2 regions of the Bradyrhizobium sp. SOJA106 genome follow, and region 1 is predicted to be linked to the other one. Evidence: predicted binding sites of a transcription regulator. Region 1 holds the regulator's gene; the other holds the start of a gene.
The links. The regulator PhoB, encoded in region 1, activates phosphate uptake and scavenging genes when phosphate is short. The targets are predictions, from matches to a motif close to TGTCATNNANCTGTCAT.
Positions count from the first base shown of each region.

Region 1 (9,012 bases):
CCCGTCGTCAATATCGAGGGCGTCAAGGCCGGCGAGCTGGTGTTCGACGGTGAGACCCTTGCCAACATCTATCTCGGCAAGATCACCAAGTGGGACGACGCCGCGATCAAGAAGCTCAATCCGAACGTGAAGCTGCCGTCGGATGCCATCACCGTGGTCCGCCGCTCGGACGGCTCGGGCACCACCTTCAACTTCACCAACTATCTCTCCAAGGCCAGCGCGGACTGGAAGAGCAAGGTCGGTGAGGGCACCGCGGTCGAGTGGCCGGTCGGCGTCGGCGCCAAGGGCAACGAAGGCGTGTCGGGCAACATCAGCCAGACCAAGAACTCGATCGGCTATGTCGAGTACGCCTATGCCAAGCAGAACAAGCTGACCTACACCGCCCTCATCAACAAGGCCGGCAAGACGGTTCAGCCGACCGTCGAAGCCTTCCAGGCGGCTGCTTCCAACGCCGACTGGGCCAAGGCTCCCGGCTACTACGTCATCCTGACCGACCAGCCCGGCGACAAGTCCTGGCCGATCACCGCGGCGACCTTCATCCTGATGCACAAGGAGCCGGCGGATAAGGCGGCGTCGAAGGAAGCCATCAAATTCTTCACCTGGGCGTTCAAGAACGGCGCCAAGGCCGCCGAGGAGCTCGACTACATCCCGATGCCCGAGAGCGTCGTGAAGCTGATCGAGAAGACCTGGTCGGCCGACATTAAGAGCTAAGGCGCTCTCGATTGCCGGGACCTCAAAGACGTCCGCTCCGGATCGGCCTCGCGCTGCATCCGGAGCGCAGCACCGACAACAAGCGTATATAAACAGGTACAGGGGATCGGCGTGGCAGAGATGGCTGTCGAGAGCAATGTAGTTGATGCCGCCGGACCGTACGATCGCGCCAAGGCGTTGAGCGCGTTCAAGCTCGGTGACCTCACCTTCTACTGGATCACGCGGCTCAGCGCGATCTCCGTGCTGCTGATCCTCGGCGGCATCATCGTTTCGCTGATCGTCGGTGCCTTCCCGGCGATGAAGGAATACGGCCTCTCGTTCCTGTGGACGCAGCGCTGGGCGCCGTCGGCAGATCCCCCCGTGCTCGGCGCGCTCGGCCCGATCTACGGCACGCTCGTCACCTCGTTCATCGCGATGCTGATCGCCATTCCGGTCGGTCTCGGCATCGCCATCTTCCTCACCGAGCTGTGCCCGCAATGGGCGCGCCGCCCGATCGGCATGGCAATCGAGCTGCTCGCCGGCATCCCCTCGATCATCTACGGCATGTGGGGCTTCTTCGTGCTGGGCCCGTTCCTGGCCAACACCTACCAGCCGTTCATGATCAAGATCTCCGACGGCATCCCCGTGCTCGGCGCGATCTTCGCCGGTCCCCCGTCCTATCTCAGCCTGTTCAATGCCTCGCTGATCCTCGCCATCATGGTGCTGCCCTTCATCACCTCGATCTCGGTCGACGTGTTCAAGACGGTGCCGCCGGTGCTGAAGGAAGCGGCCTACGGCGTCGGCTGCACCACCTGGGAAGTCGTCCGCAGCGTGGTGATCCCCTACACCCGCGTCGGCGTCATCGGCGGCGTCATGCTGGCGCTCGGCCGCGCGCTCGGCGAGACCATGGCGGTGACCTTCATCATCGGCAACTCGTTCCGCATCTCCTCGTCGATCTTCGCCCCGGGCACCACGATCTCGGCGGCGATCGCGTCCGAGTTCGCCGAAAGCGACGGCCTGCACCAGTCCGGCCTGATCCTTCTCGGCCTCCTGCTGTTCGTGCTCACGTTCTTCGTGCTCGCCGCCGCGCGCCTGATGCTGCTGCGTCTCGAAAAGAAGGCGGGGAAGTAACATGAACCCGATTTACGCACGCCGCCGCCGCATGGACATCGTCATCCGTGCGCTCTGCCTTGCCGCCGCCGCCTTCGGCGTCACCTGGCTCGCGCTGATCCTGCTGACGCTGCTCTACAACGGCCTGACCGGGCTCAACCTCCAGGTCTTCACCGAAAACACCCCGCCGCCCGGCTCGACCGAGGGCGGCCTCCTCAACGCCATCGTCGGCTCGCTGATCATGACCGCGCTCGGCGTCGGCATCGGCGCGCCGCTCGGCCTGTTCGCGGGCACCTATCTCGCCGAGTACGGCCGCAACGACAAGCTGACCTCGGTGATCCGTTTCATCAACGACATCCTGCTGTCGGCGCCCTCGATCATCATCGGCCTGTTCATCTACGGCGCGGTCGTGGTGCCGATGCGCGGCTTCTCGGCCATCGCCGGCTGCCTCGCGCTCGCCGTGATCGTCATTCCGGTGGTGCTGCGCACGACCGAGGACATGCTGCTGCTGGTGCCGAACGCATTGCGCGAGGCTGCCTCCGCGCTCGGTCTGCCGCGCTCGCTGGTGATCAAGCGCATCGCCTATCGCGCGGCGCGCTCGGGCCTCATCACCGGCGTGATGCTGGCCACCGCCCGCGTCGCCGGCGAGACCGCGCCGCTGCTCTTCACCGCGCTGTCGAACCAGTTCTTCAGCCTGAGCCTGAACAAGACGATGGCCAACCTGCCGGTGACCATCAACAACTTCGTGCAGAGCCCCTATGCCTACTGGAAGCAGCTCGCCTGGAGCGGCGCCCTGCTGATCACGTTGACCGTGCTTGCCCTGAACATTGGCGCGCGCATCCTGAGCGCCGAGAGGACCGCAAAATGAGCGATATGTCAGTTACCGTCAGTACGCCCGTTCAGCACGGCTCGCAGCCGCTGCCCGAGGCCCCGGCCAAGGTGACGGTGCGCAACCTCAACTTCTATTACGGCGAGCACCACGCGCTGAAGAACATCAACCTGACGCTCGGCACCAATCGCGTCACGGCGTTCATCGGCCCGTCGGGCTGCGGCAAGTCGACCCTACTGCGCATCTTCAACCGGATGTACGACCTCTACCCGGGCCAGCGCGCCACCGGCCAGCTGATGCTCGACCAGACCAACATCCTCGACCCCAAGCTGGACCTCAACCTGCTGCGCGCCCGCGTCGGCATGGTGTTCCAGAAGCCGACGCCGTTCCCGATGACGATCTACGAGAACATCGCGTTTGGCATCCGTCTCTATGAGAAGATCTCGAAGTCCGAGATGGACGACCGCGTCGAGAAGGCGCTGCGCGGCGGCGCGCTGTGGAACGAGGTCAAGGACAAGCTCAATGCGTCCGGCCTCTCGCTCTCCGGCGGCCAGCAGCAGCGCCTCTGCATCGCCCGCACCGTCGCGGTGCGGCCCGAGGTGATCCTGTTCGACGAGCCCTGCTCGGCGCTCGACCCGATCTCGACCGCCAAGGTCGAAGAGCTGATCCAGGAGCTGTCCGAGAACTACACGATCGCGATCGTCACCCACAACATGCAGCAGGCGGCCCGCGTCTCCGACAAGACCGCCTTCATGTATCTCGGCGAGTTGATCGAGTTCGACGATACCAGCAAGATATTCACTTCGCCGAGCGATCGGCGCACGCAGGATTACATCACCGGCCGGTTCGGCTGAGGAGACGGGATATGGGTTCTGAACATACCGCAAAGGCCTTCGACACCGACCTCCAGGAGCTCACCCGCCTGGTCGCCGAGATGGGCGGCCTCGCCGAGCGCATGATCGTCGATTCCGTCGACGCGCTGATCCGTCGCGACGTCGTGCTCGGCCAGCGCGTGGTCGCGACCGACGCCGAGATCGACGCGCTCCAGAAGAAGATCGAGGAGCGCGCCGTGCTCACCATCGCCCGCCGCCAGCCGATGGCGGTGGACCTGCGCGAGATCGTCGGCGCCATGCGCGTCGCCACCGATCTCGAGCGCATCGGCGATCTCGCCAAGAACATGGGCAAGCGCGTCGCGGCGCTGGAGACGGACTTTCATCCGCTGAAGCTGTTCCGCGGCCTCGAGCACATGACCGACCTCGTGCAGCAGCAGGTCAAGTCGGTGCTGGACGCCTATGCCGCGCACGACCTGCCGGCGGCGATGGCGGTGTGGAAGGGCGACGAGGAAGTCGACGCCATCTGCACCTCTCTGTTCCGCGAGCTTCTCACCTATATGATGGAGGATCCGCGCAACATCTCGTTCTGCATTCACCTGATGTTCTGCGCCAAGAACATCGAGCGCATCGGTGACCATGCCACCAACATCGCCGAGACCGTGTTCTACATGATCGAGGGCCAGGCGATCACCGACAAGCGGCCGAAGGGTGACATGACGACCTTTGCCACGACGATCCCGAATAGCTGAAGAGTCAAGGAGCGACGACACCATGGGCGCGCGCATTATGGTGGTTGAAGACGAGGAAGCTCTCACCGAGCTGCTTCGCTACAACCTCGAAGGCGATGGCTATGACGTCGAGACGGTGATGCGCGGTGACGACGCCGACACCCGTCTCAAGGAGCACATCCCCGACCTGATCGTGCTCGACTGGATGCTGCCGGGCCTCTCCGGCATCGAGCTGTGCCGACGGCTGCGCACCCGCCCGGAGACCAAGCAGCTTCCGATCATCATGCTGACCGCGCGCGGCGAGGAGAGCGAGCGGGTGCGGGGTCTTGCGACCGGCGCCGACGATTACATCGTCAAGCCGTTCTCCGTGCCGGAGCTGCTGGCGCGCGTGAAGGGCCTCTTGCGGCGCGCAAGCCCGGAGCGGCTCGCAACCGTGCTCGCCTATGGCGACATCGAGCTCGACCGCGACAAGCGTCGCGTCGCGCGCTCGGGCCGGCCGATCGATCTCGGTCCGACCGAATATCGCCTGCTGGAGTTCTTCCTGGAGCATCCCGGCCGCGTGTTCTCGCGCGAGCAGCTGCTCGACAGCGTCTGGGGCCGCGACATCTACATCGACGAACGCACCGTCGACGTGCATATCGGCCGTCTGCGCAAGCTGCTCAATCTCGGCCGCGAGCAGGACCCGATCCGCACCGTCCGCGGCGCCGGCTACGCGCTGGACGATCGCTTCGCGAAAGCGGAGCAGACGTAAGAACGGCTGCAAGCGAGCAAAGTAAAAGCGTGCCGAGCGGCGCGCTTTTTTGCTTCGGATCGTCCCGGCCGCGTGCCGGGACGATGTCGTTGAAGCAGTGCTCAGCGCGTGCCCGGCTTCGCGGGCGCGCGGCGGCGATCCGCCGCCGGCTGGTAAGCGACGCGCGAGTGCTGCGCGCAATAGGGCAGGCCGGAGAGCGCCTTGCCGCCGCAGAAGAAGAAATCCGGGCTCGATGGATCGCCGACCGGCCAGTGGCAGGTCGCCTCGTTCAGCTCCAGGAGCGACAGCCGCTGGCTCATCGGCACCACGTTGTCGTAGGTGACCGGCTCGGCCTCCACCTCGACCTCGAAGGCCTGCGCCAGCGCGGTGTTGCCGCGCGAGATCGGGCGGCTCACGCGCATCATGTGCTGCGCGGGACGCGCCTTGCGCGGCCGGGGCGCGGCCGACGAGGGGCTCTTGGCGCGGCCGGACAGGCCGAGCCTGTGCACTTTGCCGATCACGGCATTGCGGGTCACATTGCCGAGCTCGGCCGCGATCTGGCTGGCCGAAAGTCCGGCCTCCCAGAGCTTCTTCAGCTGCTCGACGCGATCATCGGACCAGGTCAAAACCGTCATTGCACCCTTTCCCTCGCTGCCGGCCAGCCATCCTGGGGCCTCACAGCGAATGCCTAAGCCTTGAAAAACCCGTGCCGCCAGAATCCCTTAAGGCTCGCCGGGCACACAAGGTGCGCCCGAACGTTTACGCCGGTACATGAGGACTCTTGGGATCAGAACTGCTGCACGAGATGTCGTATCTGACAGTCCAAACGCTACAATATGGCGTGACTCGCGCGCAAGAGTCCGCCGACTCGCTTCCACATGTTCCGTGGTGAAAAATCCCGCAAAATCGGCACCGCAAGACTACGGATTCAGCGTTTCCTGGGGCTTTTCGGGCGGCATTGACACCCGTCTCACCAAGCATAAGATAGTCGTGCGTGCCGCCCTTAAAAGGCGGCACGTTTCGTTTTCCGGGCCGGTCAATGGTGCGTTGCGCAACGCACTCAGGCCGTCCGCAACATCCAAGTGATCGTCATGACCAACAGCGCCGCGCCGCATTTGCTCCCCGTTTTCGCCAGGGCCGACCTCGGTTTCGAGCGCGGCGAAGGCTGCTGGCTGATCGCGACCAACGGCGAGCGCTATCTCGACTTCACATCGGGCGTCGCGGTGAATGCGCTCGGCCATGCTCATCCCGCGCTGGTCAAGGCGCTGCAGGAGCAGGCGACGAAGCTCTGGCACATGTCGAACCTGTTCCAGAGCCCCGATGGCGAGAAGCTCGCCGCGCGCCTATGCAGCGAGAGCTTTGCGGATTTCGTGTTCTTCTGCAATTCCGGCGCCGAGGCGCTGGAGGGCGTGATCAAGCTGGTCCGCCATCATCACTTCTCGAAGGGTCATCCCGAGCGCTACCGCATCATCACCTTCGAAGGCGCCTTCCACGGCCGCACGCTGGCAACGCTGGCTGCGACGGGAGCTGCAAAATATCTCGAAGGTTTCGGCCCGCCGATGGACGGTTTCGACCAGGTGCCGCATGGCGAGATCGAGGCCGTAAAGAAGGCGATCGGTCCGCAGACCGCCGGCATCCTGATCGAGCCGATCCAGGGGGAGGGCGGCGTGCGTTCGTCGCCGCCCGCCTTCCTCAAGGCGTTGCGCCAGCTCTGCGACGAGAAGGGCCTGCTGCTCGCGTTCGACGAGGTGCAGACCGGAATGGGCCGCACCGGCGATCTGTTCGCGCATCGGCGCACCGGCGTCACGCCTGACGTGATGTCGCTGGCGAAAGCGCTCGGCGGCGGCTTCCCGATTGGCGCAGTGCTGGCGACCGCGGTGGCGGCGGCTGGCATGGGCCCCGGCTCGCATGGTTCGACCTTTGGCGGCAATCCGCTCGCGATCTCGGCTGCGAACGCCGTTCTCGACGTCATGCTCAAGCCCGGCTTTTTCGATCACGTGCAGAAGATGTCGCTGCTGCTCAAGCAGAAGCTCGCCTCCGTGATCGACCGTCACCCCGACGTCGTCAGCGAGGTGCGCGGCGAGGGGCTCCTGATCGGCATCAAGGCCGTGGTGCCCTCCGCCGATCTGGTCGCAGCGCTGCGCAACGAAAAATTGCTGACCGTCGGCGCCGGCGACAATGTCGTGCGTTTCCTGCCGCCTCTGGTCGTCACAGAAGCCGAGATCGAGGATAGCGTCGTGCGGCTCGAGCGCGCCTGCACGGCCCTTGCCGGCAACAAGCGGGCGGCAAGCTGATGAGCAGTTCACCCAAGCATTTCCTCGACATCAACGAGCTGCCGCTGACCGAGCTCAAGCGCATGCTTGCCGCATCCTCCGCGATGAAGGCGAAGCAGAAGGCGCACCAGCCGGTGAAGTCGCTCGAAGGCAAGACGCTGGCCATGATCTTCGAGCGTCCCTCGACTCGCACCCGCGTTTCGTTCGACGTCGCCATGCGCCAGCTCGGCGGCGAGCCCATCATGCTCACCGGAGCCGAGATGCAGCTCGGCCGTGGCGAGACCATCGCCGACACTGCGCGCGTGCTGTCGCGCTATGTCGATGCCATCATGATCCGCATCCTCAACCACGAGGCGCTGCTGGAGCTTGCGCAACATGCGACCGTGCCCGTCATCAACGGCCTGACGCGGCGTTCGCATCCCTGCCAGGTGATGGCCGACCTCATGACATATGAGGAGCATCGGGGCCCGATCGAGGGCCGGACGGTGGCCTGGACCGGCGACGACAACAACGTGCTGGCGTCCTGGGCTCACGCCGCCGAGCGCTTCAAGTTCAAGCTCAACGTCGCAACGCCCCCGGAGCTCGCGCCGAAGAAGGTGATGCGCGACTGGATCAAGGCGACGAATGCGCCGATCGTGCTCGGCACCGATCCTGAGGCCGCCGTGAAGGGCGCCGACTGCGTCGTCACCGATACCTGGGTGTCGATGGGCGACAAGGAAGGCGAGCACCGGCACAACGTGCTCAAGCCCTATCAGGTCAATGCCAAGCTGATGTCGCTGGCCAAGCCCGACGCGCTGTTCATGCACTGCCTGCCGGCCCACCGCGGCGAGGAGGTCACGGATGACGTGATCGACGGCCCGCAATCGGTCGTGTTCGACGAGGCTGAAAACCGCCTGCACGCGCAGAAGGGCATTCTGGCCTGGTGCTTCGACGCGGTGACGTAATCTCGCTGAAGCCCCGGCGGGCGCCTCACACACTATCGTTGTCCCTGCGAACGCAGGGATCCATACCGCGGAATCTCTCGCGCGGCGGACGGCTAGAGGCCGACAGTCTTCGCCAAACCCAGGCCTGTGGCCATGGGTATCGGGTTCGCGCTTCCGCCTTCGCTCGTCGAGCTTCGGCGGATAAGTCGCGCGCCTCGGGACGACATCGAATCTGCAGGATCGTGTGCGATCATGACTGCATCCGGAACACACCGCCCCTCGCGGCCCTTCCATTCCACCACCTCCGACCCCAGATAAAGCGCCATGGTTTTCCAATCCCCTGACATGAAGACCGGGCCTGAAGGCCCGGTTCGCGCGCCATCAGCGGTTCCGATCGATGACGCCGTGCTGCCCTACGAGGTCGACGCGCTCGACGTGCGCGGTCGCCTGGTGCGGCTCGGGCCCGCGCTCGATGAGATCCTGACCAAGCACGATTATCCGGCGCCGGTCGGCAAGCTGCTCGGCGAGGCCATCGTGCTGACGACGCTGCTCGGCTCGGCGCTGAAATTCGAGGGCCGCTTCATCCTCCAGGCCCAGACCGACGGTCCGGTGTCGTTCCTGGTGGTGGACTACCAGGCGCCGGATCGCCTGCGCGCCTATGCGCGCTTCGATGCCGCGCGCCTTGGTGTCGCCAAGGACTCCGGCACGCTGCTCGGCCGCGGTCATCTCGCCATGACCATCGACCAGGGTCCCGACATGAGCCGTTACCAGGGTCTGGTCGCGCTCGACGGCGGTAGTCTGGAAGACGCCGCTCACGAATATTTCCTGCGCTCCGAGCAGATCCCGACCAAGGTGCGCCTTGCGGTCGGCGAGGAGTGGCGCAGTAGCGATGGCGG
Region 1 is NZ_CM182549.1:8,021,834-8,030,845, reverse strand. Features, by position in the region: gene pstS (phosphate ABC transporter substrate-binding protein PstS) at 1-711, shown strand, start outside; gene pstC (phosphate ABC transporter permease subunit PstC) at 832-1,821, shown strand; gene pstA (phosphate ABC transporter permease PstA) at 1,823-2,668, shown strand; gene pstB (phosphate ABC transporter ATP-binding protein PstB) at 2,665-3,483, shown strand; gene phoU (phosphate signaling complex protein PhoU) at 3,495-4,211, shown strand; gene phoB (phosphate regulon transcriptional regulator PhoB) at 4,234-4,941, shown strand; gene AC5V87_RS37925 (GcrA family cell cycle regulator) at 5,043-5,555, opposite strand; gene AC5V87_RS37920 (aspartate aminotransferase family protein) at 6,012-7,214, shown strand; gene argF (ornithine carbamoyltransferase) at 7,214-8,137, shown strand; gene AC5V87_RS37910 (Hsp33 family molecular chaperone) at 8,441-9,012, shown strand, end outside.

Region 2 (9,012 bases), 340 kb from region 1:
CCGATGTCCTTGACCGGGACGTCGTCGCGCTCCCACAGCACCAGCATCACCAGATATTGCGGATAGGTGAGGCCGAGCCGGTCAAGCAGCGGCTTGTAGACGCGGTTGAAGGCATGCGCGGCGGAATAGACCGCGAAGCAGATCTGGTTGTCGAGGCGCTGCGGGTCCAGCGCCGGCACTTTCCGGGGCATCACGAATCTCACGACGTTTCTCCCATCCTGGGGCCGGCCGGCGGCAGATTCAATTGCGGACAATTAAATGTGAGGCTGCACAATTTCAATTGCGCGCAATCTAATTGTCCGCGATATAGAGCGGGTCCCAACCCGGAACCCCAAGGGAGACGAAAATGTCCGTGAACGTCCTCTATAAGACCAGCGCAAAAGCCACCGGCGGCCGCGACGGCCATGCTGCGACCCTCGACGGCGCACTCGACGTCAAGCTTACCACGCCGAAGGAGCTCGGCGGTGGCGGCGGCGCCGGCAACAATCCCGAGCAGCTGTTCGCGGCCGGCTATGCCGCCTGCTTCATCGGCGCGATGAAGTTCGTGGCCTCGCAGGGCGGCCCGAAGGTTCCGGCCGACGCATCGGTCACCTCGACCATCGGCATCGGCCCGCGCTCCGAGGGCGGCTTCGGCCTCGACATCGACCTCGCCGTCTCGCTGCCGGGTCTCGCCCGTGCGGAGGCCGAGGCGCTGGTTGAGAAGGCGCACCAGGTGTGCCCGTACTCCAATGCCACGCGCGGCAATGTCGACGTTCGCCTGACGGTCGTCTGATCTGACGATGGATTGGCTGGCCCGGGATCCCCCTCGGGCCGGCCGCTTCCGCTTGATTTGCCGCGCCGCGGGATTGGCGCGCGGCGGCGCATGCGGCCCTACGCCCGGCGCCATTGCTGGCGCAAACAAACCTCGCTAGGCCTGTGACCAAACGACCGACACAGGGAAGCGAAGGCATGACTGAAGCCGCCAGTTCTGGAGCAGCATTGGGCGCAATGAGCGGGCTGCGCGTCATCGATCTCACGCGCGTGCTCGGCGGTCCCTATTGCACCCAGATCCTCGCCGACCACGGCGCCGACGTCATCAAGGTCGAGCCGCCGGCGGGCGACGAGGTGCGCGAATGGGGTCCTCCCTTCCATGAGGAGGACGCGGCCTATTTCGTCGGCATCAATCGCAACAAGCGCTCGATCGGCCTCGACCTCGCCTCCGACGGCGGCCGCGTGGTGTTGCTGAAGATGCTGGAGACGGCCGACGTCCTGATCGAGAATTTCAAGCCCGGCACGCTGGAGAAATGGGGCATCGGCAACGAGGTGCTGCGCGAGAAATTCCCGCGCCTCGTGCATTGCCGGATCTGCGGCTTCGGCGCCGATGGCCCGCGTGGCGGCAATCCCGGCTATGACGCCATCATCCAGGCCATGACCGGCATGATCGCGGCGACCGGCTCGGTGGAGAGCGGCCCGATGCGGATCGGCGTGCCGCTGGTCGACATCACCACCGGTCTTTATGCCGCGATTGGCATCCTGATGGCGCTCTCCGAGCGGCAGCGTTCGGGCAAGGGCCAGTTCCTGGAAACGACGCTGTACGAGACCGGCCTTGCCATCATGCATCCGCACACCGCGAACTATTTCATGCATGGCAAGCCGCCTTCGCTCACCGGCAACGAGCATCCGAACCTCGTTCCTTACGCGATCTTCCCGACGAAGACCGACAACATCTTCATCGGCGTCGGCAATGACGGCACCTTCCGCAAGCTCGCCAAGGAGATCGGCAAGCCCGAGCTCGGCACCGATCCGCGCTTTGCCCGCAACAAGGACCGCATCGCCAACCGCGAGGCACTCCGCGCCGAGCTGGCCGCGGTGTTCAGCCAGCACGAGGCCGAGCCGCTGTGCAATCGCCTGCTTGCGGCGGGTCTGCCTGCCGGTCCGGTGCAGAAGATCGACCAAGCGTTGACCAACCCGCACACGATCGCGCGCGGTGATGTCATCGAGAAGGACTGGTACAAGGGCGTGGCCTCGCCGATCCGGCTCGACCGCAGCAAGCCGAGCCTGCGCAGCCTGCCGCCGAAATTCAGCCAGCACGCGGCCGAGGTGCTGGGCGAGTTCGGCTACTCCAAGTCGGAGATCGACGCGATGGTCGCCAAGGGCGTGGTCTGCGGGCCCGAGCGCAAGCGCTAGGGTCCGACCGCCTCACTCGGCAGATGCCGCACTGCGGCGCGAGCCGCACACGTGCAGCGCGAATGCATGAGGCTGCCCGCGTCGCATTCGCCTATTTGACGGCTTCCCTTTTCCAGCGCTTGCCGCTTTCGTTTCGGCCGCTTACACAGTCATGTGAACGTCATATGGCGCTGCTAGCGCAAGCGCTCTTCATTGACGGGCAAGGGAGGTTTTCTTGATGACTCTTCGATATTTTGGCGCGGCTGCAGCTGTTGCACTCACGGTTGGTCTCAGCGCCTCGCCGGCCTTGGCCCTGACCGAAATCCAGTGGTGGCATGCGATGACCGGCGCCAACAACGACGTCATCGTCAAGCTCGCCAACGACTTCAACGCCGCGCAGAGCGACTACAAGGTGATCCCGACCTACAAGGGCAACTACGCCGATACGATGAACGCGGGCATCGCCGCGTTCCGCGCCGGCAACGCGCCGCATATCATGCAGGTGTTCGAGGTCGGCACCGCGACCATGATGGCCGCGACCGGCGCCGTGAAGCCGGTCTACAAGCTGATGGCCGAGACCGGCGAGAAGTTCGATCCGAAGGCCTACCTGCCCGCGATCACCGGCTACTACTCGACCTCGAAGGGCGAGATGCTGTCGTTTCCCTTCAACTCGTCATCCACGGTCATGTGGGTCAATCTCGACGAGCTGAAGAAGGCCAATGTCGAGATCCCCAAGACCTGGCCTGAAGTGTTCGAGGCCGGCAAGAAGCTGAAGGCGGCCGGTCACGACACCTGCGGCTTCTCGGGCTCGTGGGTCACCTGGGTCAATCTCGAGCAGCTCTCGGCCTGGCACAACGTGCCGCTCTCGACCAAGGCCAACGGCCTCGACGGCTTCGACACCGTGCTCGAATTCAACGGCCCGCTCCAGGTCAAGCATCTCGAAAACCTGGTCGAGCTGCAGAAGACCAAGGTCTACGACTATGCCGGCCGCACCAACACCGGCGAAGGCCGCTTCACCTCAGGCGAATGCCCGATCTACCTGACCTCGTCGGCGTTCTTCGGCAACGTCAAGGCGCAGGCCAAGTTCAACTTCACCGCCGTGCCGATGCCGTATTATCCGGACGTGAAGGGCGCGCCGCAGAACTCGATCATCGGCGGCGCTTCGCTCTGGGTGATGGGCGGCAAGTCGGCCGACGAATACAAGGGCGTCGCGAAGTTCCTGACCTTCCTCTCCGACACCGATCGCCAAGTCTACATCCACAAGGCCTCCGGCTATCTGCCGATCACCAAGGCGGCCTACGCCAAGGCGAAGGAAGAAGGGTTCTACAAGGACCAGCCCTATCTCGAGACGCCGCTGCTCGAGCTGACCAATAAGGAGCCGACCGAGAACTCGCGCGGCCTGCGCCTCGGCAACATGGTGCAGCTGCGCGACGTCTGGTCGGAAGAGATCGAGCAGGCGCTGGCCGGCAAGAAGACCGCCAAGCAGGCGCTCGATGCCGCCGTCGAGCGCGGCAACACGATGCTGCGGCAGTTCGAAAAGACCGCCGTCAAGTAAGGCGATCAGCGGCAGGCCGGTCGCCCGGCCTGCCGCTGCTGGGGCATCATGCAAAAGCAAGCCATTTTCCAGTCAAAGCTATTGCCCTACGCGCTGGTTGCCCCGCAACTCGCGATCGTCCTGATTTTCTTCTACTGGCCGGCCCTGCAGGCCGTGATCCAGTCCTTCCTGCTCCAGGACGCCTTCGGCCTGTCGTCGAGCTTCGTGTGGTTCGACAACTATATCGAGCTGTTCAAGGACCCCGCTTATTTCGCCTCGATCGTCCGGACTTTCTTCTTCTCGTTCGCCATCGCGATCTCGTCGCTGTCCTTTGCGCTGCTGCTCGCCGTGATGGCTGACGAGCCGCTGCGCGGCTCGATGCTCTACCGGACGCTGCTGATCTGGCCCTATGCGGTGGCGCCGCCCGTCGTCGGCGTGCTCTGGATCTTCATGCTGCATCCCTCGCTTGGCGTGCTCTCGCGCTACATGCGCGGCCTCGGCATCGACTGGAATCCGCTGCTCGACGGCAACCAGGCCGCGGCGCTGATCATCCTCGCCGCCGCCTGGAAGCAGATCTCCTACAACTTCCTGTTCTTCCTCGCCGGTCTCCAGAGCATCCCGAAGAGCGTGATCGAGGCCGCTGCGATCGACGGCGCGCGTCCGATGCGGCGGTTCTCGACCGTGATCTTCCCGCTGCTGTCGCCGACCATTTTCTTCCTGCTGGTGGTCAACATCGTCTACGCCTTCTTCGACACGTTCGGCATCATCGACACCATGACCCGCGGCGGACCCGGCACGTCGACCGTGACGCTGGTCTACAAGGTCTATTCCGACGGCCTGCTCGGCGGCAATCTCGGCAGCTCCGCGGCGCAATCGGTGATCCTGATGATCATGGTCATCGTGCTCACCGCAATCCAGTTCCGCTTCGTCGAACGCAAGGTGACCTACTGATGGTCGAGGAAGAGGGCATCAGGCGCTACGTCGCGCACATCATCCTCTGGATCGGGATCGCCATCGTCGCGTTCCCGGTCTACATCGCCATCGTCGCCTCGACCCAGGACAACGCGCTGATCGCCAACGGGCAGATGTCGCTGCTGCCGGGCGGGCACTTCCTCGAGGTCTACTACCAGACCATCTTCATCGGCACGAGCGGCTCGACCCGCGAGCCGGTCGGCAACATGATGCTGAACTCGCTGGTGATGGCGCTGGCGATCGCAATCGGCAAGATCGCGATCTCGATCATCTCGGCCTATGCGATCGTGTATTTCCGCTTTCCGTTCCGGATGGCGATCTTCTGGATCATCTTCATCACCTTGATGCTGCCGGTCGAGGTGCGCATCTATCCGACCTACAAGATCGTCGCCGACCTGCACATGCTCGACAGCTATGCTGGTCTGGCGCTGCCGCTGATCGCATCGGCGACGGCGACGCTGCTGTTCCGCCAGTTCTTCATGACCGTGCCGGACGAATTGCTGGAGGCCTCGCGCATTGACGGCGCCGGTCCCTTGCGCTTCTTCTGGGATACGCTGCTGCCGCTGTCGCGCACCAACATGGCGGCGCTGTTCGTGATCCTGTTTATCCTCGGCTGGAATCAATATCTCTGGCCGCTCTTGATCACCACGCGCGACGACATGCAGACCATTCAGGTCGGCATCCGCAAGATGATCACCACCACCGACGCGCTGACCGAATGGCCGATCGTGATGGCGACCGCCGTGCTGGCCATGCTGCCGCCGGTGTTCGTCGTCGTCGTGATGCAGAAATTGTTCGTGCGCGGCCTAGTCGAGACGGAAAAGTAAGAAGCGAGTTTTCATGGCTAACGTCACCCTGCGCAACGTCCGCAAGACCTACACCGGCGGCTTCGAGGCCATCAAAGGCGTCAACGTCGATGTCGCGGACGGCCAGTTCTGCGTGCTGGTCGGCCCCTCCGGCTGCGGCAAGTCCACGCTGCTGCGCATGGTCGCGGGGCTCGAGACCGTCACCGGCGGCGAGATCGACATCGGCGGCCGCGTCGTCAACCAGGTCGAGCCCGCCGATCGCGACATCGCCATGGTGTTCCAGAACTACGCGCTCTACCCGCATATGAGCGTCTACAACAACATGGCCTATGGCCTGCGCAACCGCGGCATGGCCGAGGCCGAGATCAAGACCCGTGTCGAGCAAGCCGCCCGCGTGCTCGAGCTCTCCGCTATGCTGGAGCGCAAGCCGCGCCAGCTCTCCGGCGGCCAGCGCCAGCGCGTCGCCATGGGCCGCGCCATCGTGCGCCAACCGAAGGTGTTTTTGTTCGACGAGCCGCTCTCCAACCTCGACGCCAAGCTGCGCATCGCGATGCGCGTCGAGATCCGCAAATTGCAGCGGCGGCTCAACACGACGTCGATCTACGTCACCCACGACCAGCTGGAAGCAATGACGCTCGCCGACATTCTTGTCGTGATGAACGGCGGCCAGGTCGAGCAGGTCGGCAATCCCTTGGCGATCTACGAGAAGCCGGCGACGACCTTCGTCGCCTCCTTCATCGGCGCACCGCCGATGAACCTGATGTCGACGCGTCCCGAGGAGATCAAGTCGCAGCTCGGCGGCAGCGCAGGTGAAGCCGGCATCCTCGGCATCCGCCCGGAGGATTTCGTCATCACCGATGAGACACCAGCCGGCGGCGTGGTGCTGCCGTTAACGGTCGAAGCCATCGAGCGCGTCGGTGCAGAGACCTTCGTCTACGGCTCGCGCGAGCAGGACGATCAGCGCGTCGCCGCCACCCCGGGCGAGCTGCCGCCCGGCGAGGTCATCGTCCGCATCCCTGGAACTGAGGCCCCCGCCATCGGCGCGAGGATCCGCGTCGCTGCAATCCGCTCAAAACTGCATCTGTTCAGTGGCGACGGGCGGACGCGGATCGAGGCGTGAGCGGTTCCGAGGGCCCTCACCAAGAGCGCGAAAACAACCCCATGCACAGTAGGAAGGGGTCCTGTTTTCATTGAGATAAATCGCCCCCGAATTCGTCATGCCTGCGCCTCCGGGCGCTGTGACGAATTGTAAGCATTTTGTGCGATGGCAGAGCCGTGGGCGGCAGAAGCGCCCATCCACAACCCCCGCTACGTCCTTGAACGGACACGGGGATATGACCATATTGCTGACCAAGGGGTGCCTTGACGGGCCCCGAAGCACCAAAGTCGCTTCGAGAGGACTTTGTAAACTATGTCTCGTGTTCCCACGCTTTCCAGTCCGTTCCTTCTGGGCTTCGACGAGATCGAGCGCGTGCTCGACCGCGTCGTCAAAGGCGCCGACGGCTACCCTCCCTACAATATCGAGAGGTGTGACCGCACGGACGGCCAGCCCGAGCGGTTGCGCATCACACTGGCGGTCGCCGGATTCACCCGCGATCAACTCGATGTAACCATTGAGGAAAACCAGCTCGTGATCCGCGGACGGCAGCAGGACGACAAGACCCGGCAATACATCCATCGCGGCATCGCCGCGCGCCACTTCCAGCGCACCTTCGTGCTGGCAGAGGGGATGCTGGTGCTGGGTGCGGATCTGAAGAACGGGCTGTTGTCGATCGATCTGGCCCGGCCTGAGCCGGAGAGGATCGTTAAGACAATCGCTATCAATGAGCACGAATAATGGAACGAGTAGCGGACTCGACCGCTTAGTTCGTTAGAGGAGTCGAGACCATGAGTGAAGGTCACGTTGCGTTCGAATACGAAGCCAAGAACGTCTCGCCGGAGACGCTGGCCACCCTTGGCGAAGGCCATATCGCCTATGTGAAGCAGATCCGCTCCGAGGACGTTCCGGGCCTGTTTCCCGAGGCGCCGAAGATTGCGCCGGGCCTCAAGCTGTTCGCCCTCCACGCCGCCGACGGCACACCGATCATGCTGACCGACAGCCGCGAAGCCGCAATCGCCAACGCCTGGAGCAACGAGCTGCAAGCCGTCAGCGTGCACTAAGCGCGTCGCACGAAGAGAGTTTTGGCGGGCATGCCTTCGCAGGAAGGCATGCCCGTTTTGCTTTTGATGCGATAGTCCGCTGCCCTCTCCTCGTCATTGCGAGCGCAGCGAAGCAATCCAGAATCTTTCCGCGGAGGCAGTCTGGATTGCTTCGTCGCAAGGGCTCCTCGCAATGACCGAGCGTGACGCAGGAATTCGCACCTCTCTCTCATCACTTCAGATAGCCGAGCCCCTCGCGCGCCGTGACCACGGCCCATTTGTCGGTCGGCGGCAGCGCGAGCACGCTGCTGAAATCCGCGCGCGCATGTTTGGCGTCGGATCGCATCATGTAGAGAAGGCCGCGATTGACCAAGATATCCTGGTTCTTCGGATCGAGTCGAAGCGCCTCATTGGTGACGGAGCAAAGCAGACCGAGGAAGCGCGCTGTCGAACCGCAATTCATGTCTCAAAAATCCAGCGCCCAAGCCGTGCCGGCCGGACGCGTGCGGAATTGAGAGATAGCGCCCGGCTACCAAATAAGTCGCAGACGGCGCGGCTCGGCTTCGATCGGGCGAGAGGGCTACGCCGCCGTCGCGGGCGGCAGCGCCAGCACCGAATAGATCGCCTGGGCGTCGCGCGAGGCGCGGAGCTTCTTGGCGATGTCCTGGTCGCGCAAGAGGCGGGCGATGCGGGCGAGGGCCTTGAGGTGATCGGCGCCGGCGCCTTCGGGGGCGAGCAGCAGGAAGACGAGATCGACCGGCTGGCCGTCCATCGCCTCGAAATCGATCGGGCGATCGAGCCGCGCGAACAGGCCAAAAATCTTTTCCAGCTTGGGCAGCTTGCCGTGGGGAATGGCGACGCCATAGCCGACCGCGGTGGTGCCGAGCTTCTCGCGCTGGAGCAGCACCTCAAACACGGAGCGTTCGTTCTGTCCGGTCAACTCGGCGGCCTTGGCCGCAAGTTCCTGAAGCGCCTGCTTCTTGCTGTTGACCTTCAATGCCGGGAGAATCGCCTCGGGTGCGACCAGATCGGTAATCGGCATGGAAGCTTTCCGAGGTGAATTAGACCGTCAGGTTCCGATTTGGCCTGCGTCGGAATAACCGCGCCGGGCCGGCGTCAAGAAGGTGAAGCAGGAGGGGGACTTAGCCAGTCCCTAGTCCTGATGTGGGGCGCTTCTACTCCAACGCAATCCCGGTGCCAACTCCCGCGTAGGGCTTTGCCCCGGTCATTGTTAAGGGCTGCGGATGGTACGGGGTCTCGGGCCTGCCCCCCTGCTGGCCCTAGGCCCCGGCCTTGCCATCGCCCTTTCCGCCCGGCGGGTCGATCCAGCCGACATTGCCGTCGGCCCGGCGGTAGATGATGTTCACCCGCCCGCTGGAGCCATGCTGGAACACCAGGCACGGCGCCCCGGTCAGG
Region 2 is NZ_CM182549.1:101,349-110,360, forward strand. Features, by position in the region: gene AC5V87_RS00440 (MarR family winged helix-turn-helix transcriptional regulator) at 1-191, opposite strand, end outside; gene AC5V87_RS00445 (organic hydroperoxide resistance protein) at 347-772, shown strand; gene AC5V87_RS00450 (CaiB/BaiF CoA transferase family protein) at 949-2,166, shown strand; gene ugpB (sn-glycerol-3-phosphate ABC transporter substrate-binding protein UgpB) at 2,384-3,700, shown strand; gene ugpA (sn-glycerol-3-phosphate ABC transporter permease UgpA) at 3,749-4,630, shown strand; gene ugpE (sn-glycerol-3-phosphate ABC transporter permease UgpE) at 4,630-5,478, shown strand; gene AC5V87_RS00470 (sn-glycerol-3-phosphate import ATP-binding protein UgpC) at 5,492-6,577, shown strand; gene AC5V87_RS00475 (Hsp20 family protein) at 6,869-7,294, shown strand; gene AC5V87_RS00480 (BQ00720 family protein) at 7,345-7,617, shown strand; gene AC5V87_RS00485 (hypothetical protein) at 7,829-8,059, opposite strand; gene ptsN (PTS IIA-like nitrogen regulatory protein PtsN) at 8,177-8,638, opposite strand; gene hpf (ribosome hibernation-promoting factor, HPF/YfiA family) at 8,877-9,012, opposite strand, start outside.
Region 2: ugpB (sn-glycerol-3-phosphate ABC transporter substrate-binding protein UgpB) is a predicted target of PhoB. The motif match lies at 2,314-2,330, and genes of this name have one in related genera.